Regions from separate parts of the Metabacillus sp. Hm71 genome, predicted to be linked through region 2. Evidence: riboswitches for the same ligand, from Rfam matches in the RefSeq annotation. Region 2 holds a riboswitch; the other holds the start of a gene.
The links. A riboswitch is a leader RNA that binds a small molecule or an ion and turns the genes downstream of it on or off. The one in region 2 is predicted to bind lysine.
Positions count from the first base shown of each region.

Region 1: linked by a shared signal. The riboswitch ahead of ACSVDH_RS20860 (aspartate kinase) and the one ahead of dapA (4-hydroxy-tetrahydrodipicolinate synthase) in region 2 are both predicted to bind lysine.

Region 1 is NZ_CM200278.1:4,203,714-4,211,636, reverse strand. Features, by position in the region: gene fadR (fatty acid metabolism transcriptional regulator FadR) at 1-43, shown strand, start outside; gene ACSVDH_RS20885 (enoyl-CoA hydratase) at 160-933, shown strand; gene ACSVDH_RS20880 (electron transfer flavoprotein subunit beta/FixA family protein) at 985-1,758, shown strand; gene ACSVDH_RS20875 (electron transfer flavoprotein subunit alpha/FixB family protein) at 1,806-2,783, shown strand; gene trxA (thioredoxin) at 2,942-3,256, shown strand; gene uvrC (excinuclease ABC subunit UvrC) at 3,480-5,252, shown strand; lysine riboswitch at 5,332-5,513, shown strand; gene ACSVDH_RS20860 (aspartate kinase) at 5,658-6,887, shown strand; gene ACSVDH_RS20855 (YslB family protein) at 6,946-7,407, opposite strand.
Region 2 is NZ_CM200278.1:2,976,075-2,983,997, forward strand. Features, by position in the region: gene ACSVDH_RS14440 (chitobiase/beta-hexosaminidase C-terminal domain-containing protein) at 1-689, opposite strand, end outside; gene ACSVDH_RS14445 (anti-repressor SinI family protein) at 1,330-1,449, shown strand; gene ACSVDH_RS14450 (SRPBCC family protein) at 1,491-1,925, opposite strand; partial or broken gene ACSVDH_RS14455 (LLM class flavin-dependent oxidoreductase) at 2,018-2,671, opposite strand; lysine riboswitch at 2,958-3,136, shown strand; gene dapA (4-hydroxy-tetrahydrodipicolinate synthase) at 3,266-4,156, shown strand; gene ACSVDH_RS14465 (bifunctional metallophosphatase/5'-nucleotidase) at 4,187-5,956, opposite strand; gene ACSVDH_RS14470 (hypothetical protein) at 6,237-6,368, opposite strand; gene abc-f (ribosomal protection-like ABC-F family protein) at 6,497-7,923, opposite strand, start outside.

The DNA.
Region 1 (7,923 bases), 1.2 Mb from region 2:
AAAGGTTCATGACTTAATTGTATATGGCTTTACGAAAAGATAGAGATAAACCGTATTTCAAATATGTATAGGAAAAACCTTAATCTAAATCGAAAGTACTTAATAAGTCAGAAACAAACATACATTAGAGTAAAAGCTGATAGGCGAGGGGGAAATGACATGGAATTTTTAAAGCTTGTAAAAGAAGATAAGGTTGCTGTTGTGACAATTGACCATTCACCAGCAAACGCACTATCCTCAAATGTATTGAGAGAACTTTCAATTTTGCTTGATGAAATGGAAACAGATGAGGAAGTACGGGCGATTGTCTTACATGGTGAAGGGAGATTTTTTTCGGCAGGAGCAGATATTAAAGAATTCCTTCAAGTGCCATCAGGTGAAGAATTTTCTAAAATGGCTGCGGCTGGGCAGGAATTATTTGAAAGAATTGAAACCTTTAAAAAACCGATTATTGCTGCGATACATGGCGCTGCCTTAGGCGGGGGGCTGGAACTAGCCATGTCATGTCATATTCGCCTAGTTACAGAAAATGCCAAGCTTGGCCTGCCGGAACTCCAGCTTGGCATTATTCCAGGCTTTGGCGGTACGCAAAGACTCCCAAAATATATTGGAACAGGCCGTGCATTAGAAATGATGCTAACAAGTGAACCGATTACAGGAGCCGAAGCTGTAAAGCTGGGACTTGCTAACCACTCCTTTCCAGAGGAAAGCCTTCTTGAAGAAGCGAAAAAGCTTGCAGCAAAATTCGCACAAAAAAGTCCTCTTTCTGTCAAGGCGGTGATTGAACTGCTTCATACCAGTAAAACATCAGTATACGAAGCAGGGATGAAACAAGAGGCTGAAAGCTTTGGTGAGATTTTTGAAAGTGCTGATGCGAAAGAGGGGATTTCAGCATTTATTGAAAAACGCAAACCAACTTTCAAGGGGAACTAGCATATAAGGAATTGCTTCAAAAATACTTAATGACACATGGGGGAATGGGAAATGAATATTTTTGTTTTGATGAAAAGAACATTTGACACTGAAGAGAAAATCGTCGTTTCTAATGGCCAAATTCAAGAGGATGGCGCCGAATTTATTATAAACCCGTATGATGAATATGCAATTGAAGAGGCAATACAGCTGCGAGATGCAAATGGCGGGGAAGTTACAGTTGTCACAATCGGCGGGGAAGAGTCTGAAAAACAACTGCGTACGGCTTTAGCGATGGGCTGTGATAAAGCGGTTTTAATTAATATAGAAGATGATGTAGAAGCCGGTGATCAATTTACAACTTCAAAAATTTTAGCAGAGTATCTTAAAGAGCAAGATTTTGATCTTATTCTCGGAGGGAATGTAGCTATTGATGGCGGATCGGGACAGGTTGGTCCACGATTAGCCGAATTATTAAACATCCCATATGTAACAACAATTACAAAGCTTGATATTGATGGGGAAGACGTGACGATTGTTCGTGATGTTGAAGGGGATTCTGAAGTTATCGAAACAACTTTGCCATTATTAGTAACAGCACAACAGGGACTAAATGAGCCGCGATACCCATCGTTGCCTGGTATTATGAAGGCAAAGAAAAAACCGCTTGATGAGCTTGAATTAGATGATCTTGATCTGGATGAAGATGATATTGAAGCAAAAACAAAAACAATTGAAATTTTCTTACCTCCAAAAAAAGAAGCAGGGAAGGTTTTACAAGGAGAGTTAGAAGATCAAGTAAAAGAACTGGTATCACTTCTTCGCAACGAAGCAAAGGTAATTTAACAGGGAGAATGAATCGGATCAAATGATCAGAACAGGGGGAAAAATAAATGGGTAGAAAAGTTCTTGTATTAAGTGAAGTTCGCGATCAAGCATTGCGTAATGTATCTTTTGAGGCGATTGCAGCAGGGAAAACCATTTCTGAAGGGGGAGAAGTGGTTGCCGTATTAATGGGGGAAAATGTTGCATCTTTATCAACAGAACTCATTCAATATGGTGCAGACCGGGTAGTAACGGTTGAAAATGATAAACTTCGAACGTATACACCTGATGGATATGCCCAAGCTCTTTTAGCTGTCATTCAAAATGAACATCCAGAAGGCATTGTATTCGGCCATACTGCGTTAGGGAAGGATTTATCACCAAAAATTGCAGCAAAATTAAACACAGGTTTGGTTTCTGATGCAACAGCTATCGAAGTGGCAGGAGGAAATGTCGTATTTACACGACCTATTTATTCAGGAAAAGCATTTGAAAAGAAAATTGTCACAGATGGCATCATATTTGCTACAATTCGTCCAAATAATATTGCTCCACTTCCAAAAGATGAAACGAGAAACGGAACATCCAGCTCCCTATCAGTAGATATTAAAGATTTACGAACCATTGTAAAAGAGGTTGTACGAAAAGCTTCTGAAGGGGTCGATTTATCAGAAGCAAAGGTAGTAATTGCTGGCGGACGCGGGGTCAAAAGTGAGGATGGCTTTAAGCCATTAAAGGAATTGGCCGAGGTGTTAGGTGGTGCTGTCGGAGCTTCGCGCGGAGCATGTGATGCTGATTACTGTGATTATTCATTGCAAATCGGGCAAACAGGTAAGGTCGTAACACCAGACTTATATATTGCTTGCGGTATCTCAGGAGCGATTCAGCATTTAGCTGGTATGTCAAATTCCAAAGTCATTGTAGCGATTAACAAGGATCCGGAAGCAAATATTTTTAAAGTTGCAGATTATGGAATCGTCGGTGATTTATTTGAAGTCGTTCCGCTCTTAACAGAGGAGTTTAAAAAACTTAAAATTCATACTTAATATGGGAGGCACGCAAATGCGTGCTTTTCGTATGATAAAAACAATGTTTCGATAGCGAAACATTGGGAAAAGTAATAGAGAAGCAAATTGTTAGCTTACTTCGATTGTGAGTGCTATACTTTAAACATATTTTACCCTACAAATTAGGAGGAATTACAATGGCAATAACAAATGTAACAGATCAAACATTTTCAAGTGAAACAAACGAAGGGGTCGTATTAGTAGACTTCTGGGCACCATGGTGCGGACCTTGTAAGATGATTGCTCCGGTTCTTGAAGAACTTGATTCAGATATGGGAGATAAAGTGAAAATCGTAAAAGTTGATGTCGACGAAAACCAAGAAACTGCAGGTAAATTCGGCGTAATGAGCATCCCGACTTTACTTGTCTTAAAAAACGGAGAAGTAGTTGACAAAGCCGTTGGCTACCAACCAAAAGAAGCATTAGCTGAAGTTTTAAACAAGCATGTATAAAAATGAGGATTGACTTTTGTCAGTCCTTTTTTTTATTCCTTAGGAAATCATTACTCGTAATTCGACTATTTAACATAGGACGAATGAGAGGAGACATGATAAAATAGTTGTAACAACAAATAGGCAGTAATCCGCCATGGTAAATTATCATTATACTGGGGGATTACTGCCTATTTAAGAGAAGTAAAAGTCTTAAACAAAATAGTTAGGAGAGTGTTTGCTAGTGAAGGAACAAATAAAGGAAAAGCTTGCACTTCTTCCTGATCAGCCAGGCTGCTATATCATGAAGGATCGCCAAGGAACCGTTATTTATGTCGGTAAGGCAAAAGTGCTTAAGAACCGGGTTCGTTCTTATTTTACAGGTTCCCATGATGGAAAAACACTGCGTTTAGTCAATGAAATTGTTGATTTTGAATATATTGTCACTTCCTCTAACTTAGAAGCCCTGATACTGGAGTTAAATCTCATTAAAAAATATGATCCAAAATATAATGTAATGTTGAAGGATGATAAAACATATCCGTTTATTCAAATTACAAATGAACGTCATCCGCGTTTACTTGTCACTAGAAAAGTAAAAAGAAATAAAGGGAAGTATTTCGGACCATATCCCAATGTACAATCTGCCCGTGAGACGATAAAATTGCTGGATCGACTGTACCCGTTAAGAAAATGCTCAACACTGCCTGATCGTGTTTGCCTTTATTATCATATGGGACAATGTCTTGCACCCTGTGTAAATGATGTATCAGAAGAAACAAACCGGCAAATGGTTGAGGAAATTACTAAGTTTTTAAATGGCGGATATAAAAAAATAAAAGAAGATTTAACTGAAAAAATGGTGAAGGCTTCTGAGGAATTAGAATTTGAGCGAGCAAAAGAATATCGGGACCAAATCCTGCATATAGAAGCAACAATGGAAAAGCAAAAAATGACGTTAAATGACCATGTGGACCGCGATGTATTCGGCTATGCTTATGATAAAGGCTGGATGTGTGTGCAAGTCTTTTTTATTCGTCAAGGTAAACTAATTGAACGTGATGTTTCCATGTTTCCGATTTATGACAGCCCAGAACAGGAGTTTTTAACCTTTTTAGGACAATTTTATTCAAAGGCCAATCATTTTGTGCCAAAGGAAATTTTACTGCCAGATAGTATTGAAGTGGATGTTGTTGAACAGCTATTGGATGTAAAAACACTCCAACCGAAGCGCGGCCAAAAGAAAGATTTAATTTTATTGGCACATAAGAATGCAAAAATAGCATTAAAAGAAAAGTTTCAGCTAATCGAAAGAGATGAGGAGAGAACGATTAAAGCTGTCGAAAATCTTGGGGATAAGCTGGGTATTCATACCCCCCACCGTATAGAAGCCTTTGATAACTCAAATATACAAGGAGCAGACCCTGTTTCAGCAATGGTTGTATTTGAAGATGGTAAGCCATCCAAAAAGCATTATCGTAAATATAAAATTAAAGGTGTTAAAGGCCCTGATGACTATGAATCGATGAGAGAGGTTGTAAGACGGCGTTATAGCCGTGTTCTAAAAGAAGAGCTTCCTTTACCAGATTTAGTGATTATTGATGGGGGGAAAGGACACTTAGCTGCGGCTCAAGATGTATTAGAAAACGAGCTGGGGATTGATATTCCCATTGCAGGTTTAGTGAAAGATGATAAGCATCGCACATCAGAGCTGATCATCGGCTCCCCGCCTGAAATGATTCAACTTGAAAGAAATAGTCAGGAATTTTATCTACTGCAAAGAATTCAAGATGAAGTCCATCGCTTTGCGATCACCTTTCATCGTCAGATACGTGGGAAAAATGCCTTCCATTCCGTTTTAGATGATATACCTGGTGTAGGGGAAAAAAGAAAGAAAGCACTGCTAAAGCATTTTGGTTCCTTAAAAAAAATGAAGGAAGCTGGCGTTGAAGAGTTTAGGGAAGCCGGTATGCCTGAAAGCATTGCTATGCAAATCATTGAAGCCTTAAAAGAGTAGGGAATGAATGATGCTTGCGTTTTTAAAAAAAGTTTGGTAATGTAATAAGTAATTTCATACTATGATCGTTAGTTTGTTAAATGATGGTAGAGGTGCGAACTTCAAGAGTAACCAGGTTGAGGAGGAATGGTCTCCAATGACAGCTGGTAAAAGGGGATGTTCGCCGAAGTGAGTAAGGCACCATTTGCTTTACTTGCTGGTTTTACATTTAATAGATGTAAAATTGTCAAGAAAGGGATTTCTTGGAGAGCTATCTCATTGTATAAAGACGAATTTTTTTCGTTTAGTTAGCAATGGGATGTTTTTGTCTCATTGCTTTTTTGTTTGTAAAAAATCATTTTATGGCTCTAACCTTCTAGCAGACATAATCCGATCATTGAAAAAAAACAGAAGGGTGAGGTAATTTTGGGTATTATTGTTCAAAAATTTGGTGGTACTTCTGTTGGCTCTGTTGAAAGAATTCTCAATGTAGCTAACCGTGTCATTCAAGAAAAAGAAAAAGGAAACGATGTAGTGGTTGTCGTCTCAGCGATGGGGAAATCTACAGATCAGCTTGTCGATCTGGCAAACCAAATTTCGGCAAAACCTAGTAAGCGGGAAATGGATATGCTACTCACTACAGGTGAACAAGTGACCATTTCTTTATTAGCAATGGCATTATTGGAAGAAGGATATGAGGCGATTTCTTTTACAGGATGGCAGGCAGGAATTGAAACAGAAGAACGCCATGGAAATGCAAGAATAACCAATATCAATCCAGATGTCATAAAAAAGGAATTGACTGCAGGGAAAATTGTAGTAGTGGCCGGCTTCCAAGGCGCATCAAATACTTTGCAAATTACCACTTTAGGCAGAGGCGGTTCTGATACAACAGCAGTAGCACTAGCAGCTGCTTTAAAAGCGGATCAATGCGATATATACACGGATGTAACAGGTGTATATACAACAGATCCACGATATGTAAAAGGTGCCAGAAAGCTTGACGCAATCTCATATGATGAAATGCTAGAGTTGGCAAATTTAGGTGCGGGAGTTTTACATCCGCGTGCGGTTGAGTTTGCGAAAAATTACAATATTCCATTAGAGGTTCGTTCAAGCATGGAAAATGAACGAGGAACGATCATAGAGGAGGAAGCAAAAATGGAGGAAAACCTAATTGTAAGAGGGATTGCGTTTGAGGATCAAGTAACAAGAGTGTCAGTTTTAGGACTGCCAAATGAATTAACAACACTATCTACGATTTTTTCAACATTAGCGAAGCATGGTTTGAATGTAGATATTATCATTCAGAATACGACAAGTGACAATAAAACAACGATTTCATTTTCGATTAAAACAGGCGATCTTGAGGATACGATTTCTATTCTTGAGCAACATAAGTCTGAGTTAAAATATGAACGAATTGAATCTGAATCAGGTCTTGCTAAAGTATCCATTGTCGGTTCAGGAATGGTTTCAAATCCTGGAGTTGCTGCTGAAATGTTCGCTGTCCTAGCTGAACAAGAAATTGAAGTGAAAATGGTTAGCACATCTGAGATTAAAGTATCTACAGTCATTTCCGGTGAGCATATGGTAACAGCGGTAGATATTCTTCACAGCGCCTTTGACCTTTCAAAAGTAACAGCAAGGGTATAACCAAATTAGGGCTGTCTCAAAATGGCATGACTCATTTTGAGACAGCATCATACTGCATTTAAAGTTTACGTTTGCTGCGTTTTCCGATGGTGACCTCATCAAGCAAATCTTTTTGGTCCCATTGTGCGATAAACATAACTTTGCCCGCACGTTTTTTGATTTGTTCATAGGTCTCAGTGATGTATTTGTTCATCAATTGCAACTGTTCGGCTATAAAACCAGCTTCCAGCTGAAACGTACAATCATCTGTTTTATTTAGTCTAATTGAAACGAGCTCTCCACTTAACTCAAATTCAACTTCATTTTTTTTATTATGTAGTAAAGTGAGATTTCCCCAACCTGCCGCTTCAAAAAAGTCTGCGAGCTCTTCGATTGATTGTACGGGATATTTACGAGCAATTCCTTTTCCAGCCCAATAGAGCATTTGCTGATGATCTTGTCCAAGAATATCTGGAAGCAGCACGTCTCTTAACAATTCCAAACTAAATGCTGGTACCTGAATTTCTTTTAATTCTTCCATTTTTACGAGTTCTAATTGTTTATTCACGGTATTCCCCTCTTTCTAAGCTTATTATATAACAAGTTCTGTACTGAAAAACATGTAATATTAAGTAAAATAGGTTTGTTTCAAATAAAAAAGCGGCAAAATCTATTTTTGATAGATTAAGTTTAGAAGGGGAGGGATAAATCAATTTTCGTTATCTCCTTACCGGGAGCCCAAACTTTATAATTTCTTGTATTTACATAGAGAATGTTGTTGGAGGACCACTATATTGATAAAATAAAATTAAATACGATAAGATTTGTCGAAAAATTAGAATTTATGAACACGTTTTCTTGACGCTCTTACTTTATGGGAGTAAAATGTATTTGTCACATTTAATCTGAATAGCTGGCAGAGGGTACATATATTGTCTGCCTGTTTACGCTCATTATTTTTTTCATATGGTCATTCGTATTTAAATTGATTAAAGTTTAACTTTATCAGGAAAAGATTAATGGGTGAACTTGAAGGCGTAGGTTTAAAAATTTGTAG
Region 2 (7,923 bases):
TAGTATCCATTCTTTTGACTTGTAAACCATTCAGCCGGGTAGTGCTCTTGTATTTTCGCAACACTTGCATCATGGTTTCCGATAGCCAATTGTACTTTTGTATCCGTCATCTTTTTTCTTTTTAGGTTATCTAGAAATATTTCTTTTACCATTTTATGATCATTCGGTTTATCAAAACCATTGTCATTTATCATATCTCCGACTGACAAGATGGCATCCGGTTGCGGGAAGATTGACGCAATTGTATCAAAAAAACTTGCATATCTTGCATCAGCTGTTTCATGTGCACCAACATGCACATCGGACATGGCGACAAATTGAAGCAATGGTTTTTCTTTGGTCTTTATGATGTATGAAAAGGTTGCAGGTTTACTAGATGCACCTTTTTTTATAGCAATAACACTTAGATTTGTTGTTTCATTAATAATTATAGGCTTATTCTTTTTATATTTTTTGCTATTTTTATTTGGTAAAGTTCCGTCAAGAGTATAGTAGATATCAGCATTTTTCGTTTCCGTACTGAGTGATACGACCTTTGTATGATCATAGCGGCCACTAGGCTCTGAAGCTTTAGGTGTTTCTACAATCTCAACCTTCTCGTTAGCATAAGTAATATTTGAGGTTAGTAAAGCTGAAAAGACGACAGCAATTGCAATAAGTATGGGTAAGAAGTTCCTTGTTAATATCAAAATGATTCCTCCTATAAAATAGTTTTCCAATAAGAACTTACAACTTGCAAATTTCTATATGCACAACCGCCTTTTTCCTTACCAATTTAGCTTGTGAATACCAGCTATAATAACAAAATGATCATTACTATTTACTCCCACCTCCTAAAAGTCACAAAAAAGCACACGAAATAATATTGTTTTAATTATTTTTGTGTGCTTTTAATTGTATTTTAAGAATCAAATATTAATTGAAAATCCATTTTTTATTAATATTTTGTAAAAAAAGCAAAAGATGGTATGAAGTGATTCTTTCTTTATTTAGGAAACAATCCTTCTTGCAAAAGAAATAGCGCTGATATACAAGGCAAAACATCCTGCCGTTGTCAGAGGTTATAACGAAAATATTCTTTTAAGAGGTTGTTTGGAAAAGGAATGAGTGAAGGGTTTTAAAAACTTAACATAGGGAGGAATCCATACTCAAAACGATTGAAATGAAAGTTTGGAAGAACCAGCTGATTAGGGATTGCCGAATCATGTAATGACCTATTAAAAAAGATCAATATTTTTTGTCGAACAAAAAATATTGATCTTTTTTTGCTAGTACTTAATAATAATGATTAAGAACTTAGTCCTTAAAGAAGGTTAGGAGAATCTATCTATGCGTACATATGAAAGTCTTGATGAAGAATGGGTAGAATTAATTTTACAAGCATTAGAAATTGGCATAACTGCTGATCAAATTCAAAATTTCTTTCACAATCCTCAGAGACTTACATAAGTCTTTTTTTCTCATCAAATAAACAGGTCCAATATTTGTGATTATTTAGCTAATCCTGATCTTAATCCAGACACTCCAAATTCTAAATACCCCTTTAAACAAGTCAGCATAAATACCCAGCCTTCTTTATTATCTAGCATCTTTTGCAGTAACTCTGGGTCATTTTCATTAAACCCTTCTTCTGTAATTTCAATTATGGTTCTTGAATGATCGATCTCATTCAGTAATATTGTAACAACATGTTCCTCCTCAGCCTGTCCCCACTTGAACACGATTTGTTTATTTTCCTCAACCGCAACAATGTCTATTTGTGCTTCTGCTTGATAAATATCATAGACCAAAGTAATGGTTTTACCTGGCTCCCATCTTTCAGAGCTTGCTGAGAACCAAAAGTTACCAATTTTTGAAGGGTCGACGAAGGCTTCAAATACTTCATTAGCAGGTTTGTTAATAGTAAAGGTTGTGATATTGTTCATATGTTCATCCGCTCTCTTTCTATGTAATAAAAACATCAAAGTGGTTACCCTAATTTGAATGGTTTATACCTTTATGTCAAAAATATAATCTCTTAAAATTTCTCGATGCTCTCTTCTTTCCGCTTGGAAATTTCTTTACGTACGATTGGCGCAACTTTTTTTCCTAATAGCTCGATTGCTCTCATCACTTCATTATGCGGCATCGAGCCAACGGGTACATGCAGCATAATGCGTGTGATCCCTACGTTTTTGCGAAGGTGAATGATTTTAGCGGCAACGGCAACCGTCTTTGGGTCGCCTACATACAACGCTCCATCAAAGCTACGAGCGGCCTCAAAGCTTGAGCGGTCATATTGCCCCCACCCGCGCTCTTTTCCTAATATGTTCATGACCTGCTGGGTCGACGGGAAAAACTTGTCGGCAGCTGTTTCAGTGTCCTCGGCCATGAAGCCATGTGAATGAGATGCTACTGGGAGCTTTGATGGCTCATGCCCAGCGTGTTTAGCGGCCTTTTTATAAAGCTGGACGAGCGGCGCAAACTGTGCCGGTCAGATAATGGCAAGAACTAACGGCAATCCTAAGAGACCTGTACGGATAATTGATTCCGTATTACCGCCGCTGCCGATCCATACGGGAAGAGGATGTTGAACAGGCCGCGGGTACACGCCTAAATTTTAAATGGCCGGGCGATGCCCGCCTTTCCAGGTCACTTTTTCAGATTCACGAATTTTTAATAATAACTCGAGCAAGTACCTATTCCTATCTCCACTAATAGCCCCCTTTATATGTATTTGTTTTATTCATTGCTTAATAGACTTTATCACCATCTTACCTGATTCATCCTGACAAAACAAAGGTTTAACTCCTTGGAAATATGCACACTACGGAGCCCTTATGATCTCTTCCTTTCGTTTAACTCTTTACTATTCTTTTACAATTATTATGGACTTCTTAACAGAAAATCCTTGTAAGAGAAGGAAGTTCATGATATATTACCAATAATTAAATTTTTCTTATTTCAATACTTTTTGAAGTGAGGATAGAGGTGCAAAGTTCATGAGTACACATTCTGAGGAGAATGAGATCCTGTGATGATTGTGGAAAGGGGAATTTGCCGAAGCAGAAAGAATCTCATGTTCTTGAAGCTGGTTCTGTTATTGAATAAATACAGAACTGTCATATAGGTCACTATATGGAGGGCTATCTTACGCACGGAAACGATATTTCTTGATATTGTCTCTACTGCAGCAGCGATTCCCCTCGTTGCTGCTTTTTTGCGTTTCTTTTTGAATGGCTCTAAACACCTATCCTTATAAAAATACGATAAAGGGTGTGAAGCTATGAATTTCGGGCAAGTACTAACAGCAATGGTTACCCCGTTTGATCAAAATGGCGAGGTAGATTTTAACGCAACAGAACAATTAGTTAATTATTTAATTGAAAATGGAACTGATGGACTTGTGATAACAGGTACAACTGGTGAGTCACCTACGTTAACAACCGAGGAAAAAGTCGAGTTTTTCAAGTTTGTTGTAAAGGTCGTAAATAAAAAAGTGCCGGTAATCGCAGGAACTGGATCTAATAATACGAAGGCATCGATCAGCTTAACGAGACTTGCGGAGGAAGCAGGAGTCGATGGGATTATGCTTGTGACTCCTTATTATAACAAGCCATCACAGGAAGGATTGTACCAACATTTCAAAGCAATTGCTGAAGCAACATCCTTGCCGGTCATGCTTTATAATATTCCTGGACGAAGTGTAGTGAATCTGTCTGTTGATACCATTGTTCTTCTTTCTAACATTGATAATATTGTCTCAATAAAGGAAGCGAGCGGTGATTTAGATGCGATGGCAGAGATCATTAGCAAAACTCCTGAAAATTTTACGCTGTATAGTGGAGATGACGGCTTAACGCTTCCTGTTTTATCCATCGGCGGAACTGGTATTGTCTCGGTTGCTTCCCACATCATCGGCAATGAGATGCAGGAAATGATCAATCATTTTAAAAATGGTGATGTTCAGCAAGCGGCATCCTTGCATCGCAAGCTGCTCCCGGTTATGAACGCATTATTTGCAGCGCCAAACCCAACGCCGGTCAAAGAGGCATTAAATATGATTGGTGTCAATGTTGGCGGGGTTCGCTTACCCATGATTCCTTTGAACAATGGTGAAAAAGCAGTGCTGATAGAGACATTAGAAGCTAGTAAATTGGTGACGATTGTAAAGTAGGATGTAGAGGGTGAAATAATTCACCCTCTATTAGTTAATTTGTTGAATTCTCCCCTCGATTTGTGCAACAAACGGATGTTTCATTGATTTGATATAATCAACAAGTGCATCTACATCAACTGCTCCAGTTTTTCGATTTTTCCCTTTACGGAAGCCTGTAAAGTTGTCCCCTCCTCCAGCTAAGAAAGCATTGGCAACAACTGTGTAGCTTTTGTTGGGATCCATATCTGATCTATCAGGCAGCTGCATGGAAATGATTTTAGCTCCTGCAGGCTGGTTCGCATCCCAAGTATACGTGAACCCAGAGATTTGGAGCATTTTCGTCCTGCTTGCTTGCCATTGTTGATTCAATATCTTTTGAATTTGTTGCCCTGTTAAACTCATTTTAATTAAATTGTTTTTAAAGGGTTGGACAACATATAATTGCCCCCATGTCACTTCTCCAGCATCCAAGTCTGCCCTGATTCCTCCTGGGTTCATTAATGCAATATCCGCCTTCATTGCCTCGCGCTGGGCATCTGCAATGAAATTGCCCAATGCAGATTCGCCGTTTTCATTTTGCGCAGCTGTGATCGAAGTTTCAGCTGTCCCGATGACACGACTTACAATCGGTTCTATTTTCTCTTCATATTTCTCAATCATCTGCTTTGTCTCAGGGTGTGGCGAGATCCCTTCTTGGTAAACCGTAACAATTTCAGATCGCTTCCCAACAATGTCACCTGTTTGCGGATCTATTTCAATATCAACATCAGAAAAAGCTGTACCATATGAATAAGATTGAACCAATAGTTTTCCATCAACAAAAGCATTTAAATAGGCATGATTATGACCGCCAAAAATAATATCGACTTCATCATCAACCGTTTTTGCTATATTAACGATTTCTCCTGTTGCTTGCTCGCCATTATCCTTTGATGTTCCAGGGTTATGTGCAAGGACGATAATTGCTTTAACACCTTGTTCTTTTAACTCTGCAGCAGCCTTGTTTATGGATTCTGCTTCATCAAGAAATGTAATTCCTTCCACACCGCTTGGTACAACTAAGCTTGGCGTGTCTGTTGTTACAACTCCGATAAATCCAAGCTTCATCCCATTGTTTTTTAAAATTTTATATGGAGGGAGAATGGTTTTACCTGTTTTTTTATCAATCACATTTGCCGCTACCCACGGAAATTGAGAACCAGCAAAATCCCCTGTTGCTTCATGTTTTCTTCCATTAATCAGCCGCAGCAGCTCTGTTATTCCTTTATCAAATTCATGATTTCCAACTGTTCCAATTGTAATGTTTATTGTATTTAAAAATTCAATTGTTGGCTCATCCTGCAGTAATAAGGAAATCGGCGGACTGGCTCCAATCATATCACCAACATGTACGAATAATGTGTTTTTATTTTCGTGAGCACGCTGCAATAAATAGGCTGCAAGATAATCCGCACGTCCTGCAGGCTTGCCATTGACTTGTCTGGTGACATTTAATTGACCGTGCAAATCATTAATCCCAAGTAGCTGGATTTGCTTGTATTGCGGGTTTTCTTTCTCTTTATTGCGATTGAGTGGCAGCTCGGGACGTCGTTCGATATGGCCATGATAATTTTTTGAAAGGCCCTGTTCATTGTCGTTATAAGTTTTTGAGGCTTGATATTGTTGATTGACTTGTTGGGAGGATTGGCTAGTTTTTAAATCAATATTTGCTAGGTTTTTATTTTTTTGTTGATTGTCTATTGTACGGTTAAAAGCATTGAAGCCAAATAAAGTAAAAAATGAGAGGGTTAGTAATATAGTGTATAGATATTTTTTCATCGGGTCCTCCGTGTATGATTGAAGCTCGTACAATATTTAATTTCTATTGTTATTTTTTGAATTTTGGTTGATTTCATACTTGAATTTTCAGGTCGGTTAATAGCTTATCAAGGTGATAAGCGAGTAGACACTTAGTAGCAGTGTCCTATTTCCATTCATTTTTTTACCATACGTTTTATGATTAGTATTTTTATCCGAACGGAAAATAAAAAGGAAATCCATTGCTATGATATGGATTTCCATTATGGGTCACATGTAATATTTATCACAAGTTACCAGCTTATCGATTTTGCTGCTTCTGATCAGTTTGTTTCTTTTGAGCATGTTGCTTCGTATTCATCGTTTCGTCAAGAGCTTGATCCACATTACCTGTAAAGTTGATTTGCTGCTCTGGAATTCCTTGTTTTTTCATTCGAATAATCCCTCCCTTCCTTCCATTAGTATCCTCGTGCTAGTGAGGATACATGTATTGCACTTTTTAAGAGTAGTATTGAGCTAAAATGGGGAATCATGTATCGATTCCCCTTTCATTTTAGAAAGTCATAACATGCTCTGCAAATTTCGCTTTCTATCCATATACGTCACTAGTTCTTTATCTATTCGGTCATATTCTTCAGTACCCGCCGACAGATAACCGATTTTTCCTAGTAGCTCTGTGATTTTTGTTTCAATGAGTGCCAATTCTTCGTGTACATTTTGTTCTTTTCGTGTATACTTGTTCTTTTTTCGTTCTTTATACTCCTTTAATCCCATTTCAATTTGTTGAATTTTATAATTGTCAATTATTAATAATTTCGTACACAGTTTTTCAATCAAGTACCTGTCATGTGAAACGATCAAAAGTGTGCCAGTATACGTACTGAGGGTTCTTTCCAGCTCTTCCCTGCTTGGCAAATCTAAATGGTTTGTGGGTTCATCTAAAATTAGCAGGTCATATTCCATCAGAATCATATAGATAAGCTTGATTCGTGTCCGTTCACCAAGACTCAATTGAGAAATCGTTTTTTCAAGGATTTCTTGCTGAATGCCCATATTGGCAAAAAGCGTTCTGGCTTTCGTTTCCTGTTGTCGACCTTTAAGATCAAGATATTGTAATGGTGTTTTTTCACCAGGTAGGTCACTTACATCCTGCGAAAGATAAGCCACTTTCGTCGATTCGCTTATCCAAAGCGTGCCTTTCGTAAGGGTTTCTTCCTCAAGCAGGATTTTGATAAACGTCGTTTTCCCTGCTCCATTAGATCCTAGCAAGCCGATCCTTTCGCCATGCTTTACATAAAAGTGGCTTTTATCAAACAGCACTCGATCACCAAACTGTTTTTTGATTCCTTTTGCTTCAAGAATCCTTTTTCCGTGTTTAGGAGCTGATTCAAATTGAAAAGAGACGGATTTCTCTTCTTTTGGCTTTGTCACCTCATGTTTTGACAACTCTAGATTTAAGCGCTTCAGCTTTGATTTTATTTGATTATCTTTTTTCTTTGCCTTCGCTCGTTCGAATTCCCGTAATCCCATCTGACGATTTTCAGCATTTGACCTCCCTTTTCCCGCTTGACGATGGGCTTTTGCTGACCAGTCTTTTAAGGTGGTCATCTGCTTTTCAATCATCTCAACTTTACGTTGTTGTTTTTCATAATCACGTTTTTCCTGTTCATACCTTCTTTGCTTTTCGTTTCGATAGGACGTATAATTTCCGTCATATACCGTTAACTTACCTGCTTCTAGTTCATATATTTTTGATACTGTTTCGTCTAAAAAGTAACGATCATGTGAAATAATGATGGCAGCACCTGAATAGTCTCTTACTTCTTCAATCAGCCAGTTTACCCCTTGCATATCCAAGTGATTTGTCGGTTCATCTAAGATTAAAAACTCTGGGGAATTTGCCCAAATTTTTGCTAAGGACAATTTAAGCTTTTCTCCCCCGCTTAAGTGGTGCAGATCTTCTTTGTCCCATCGATCTTTCGGCAAAC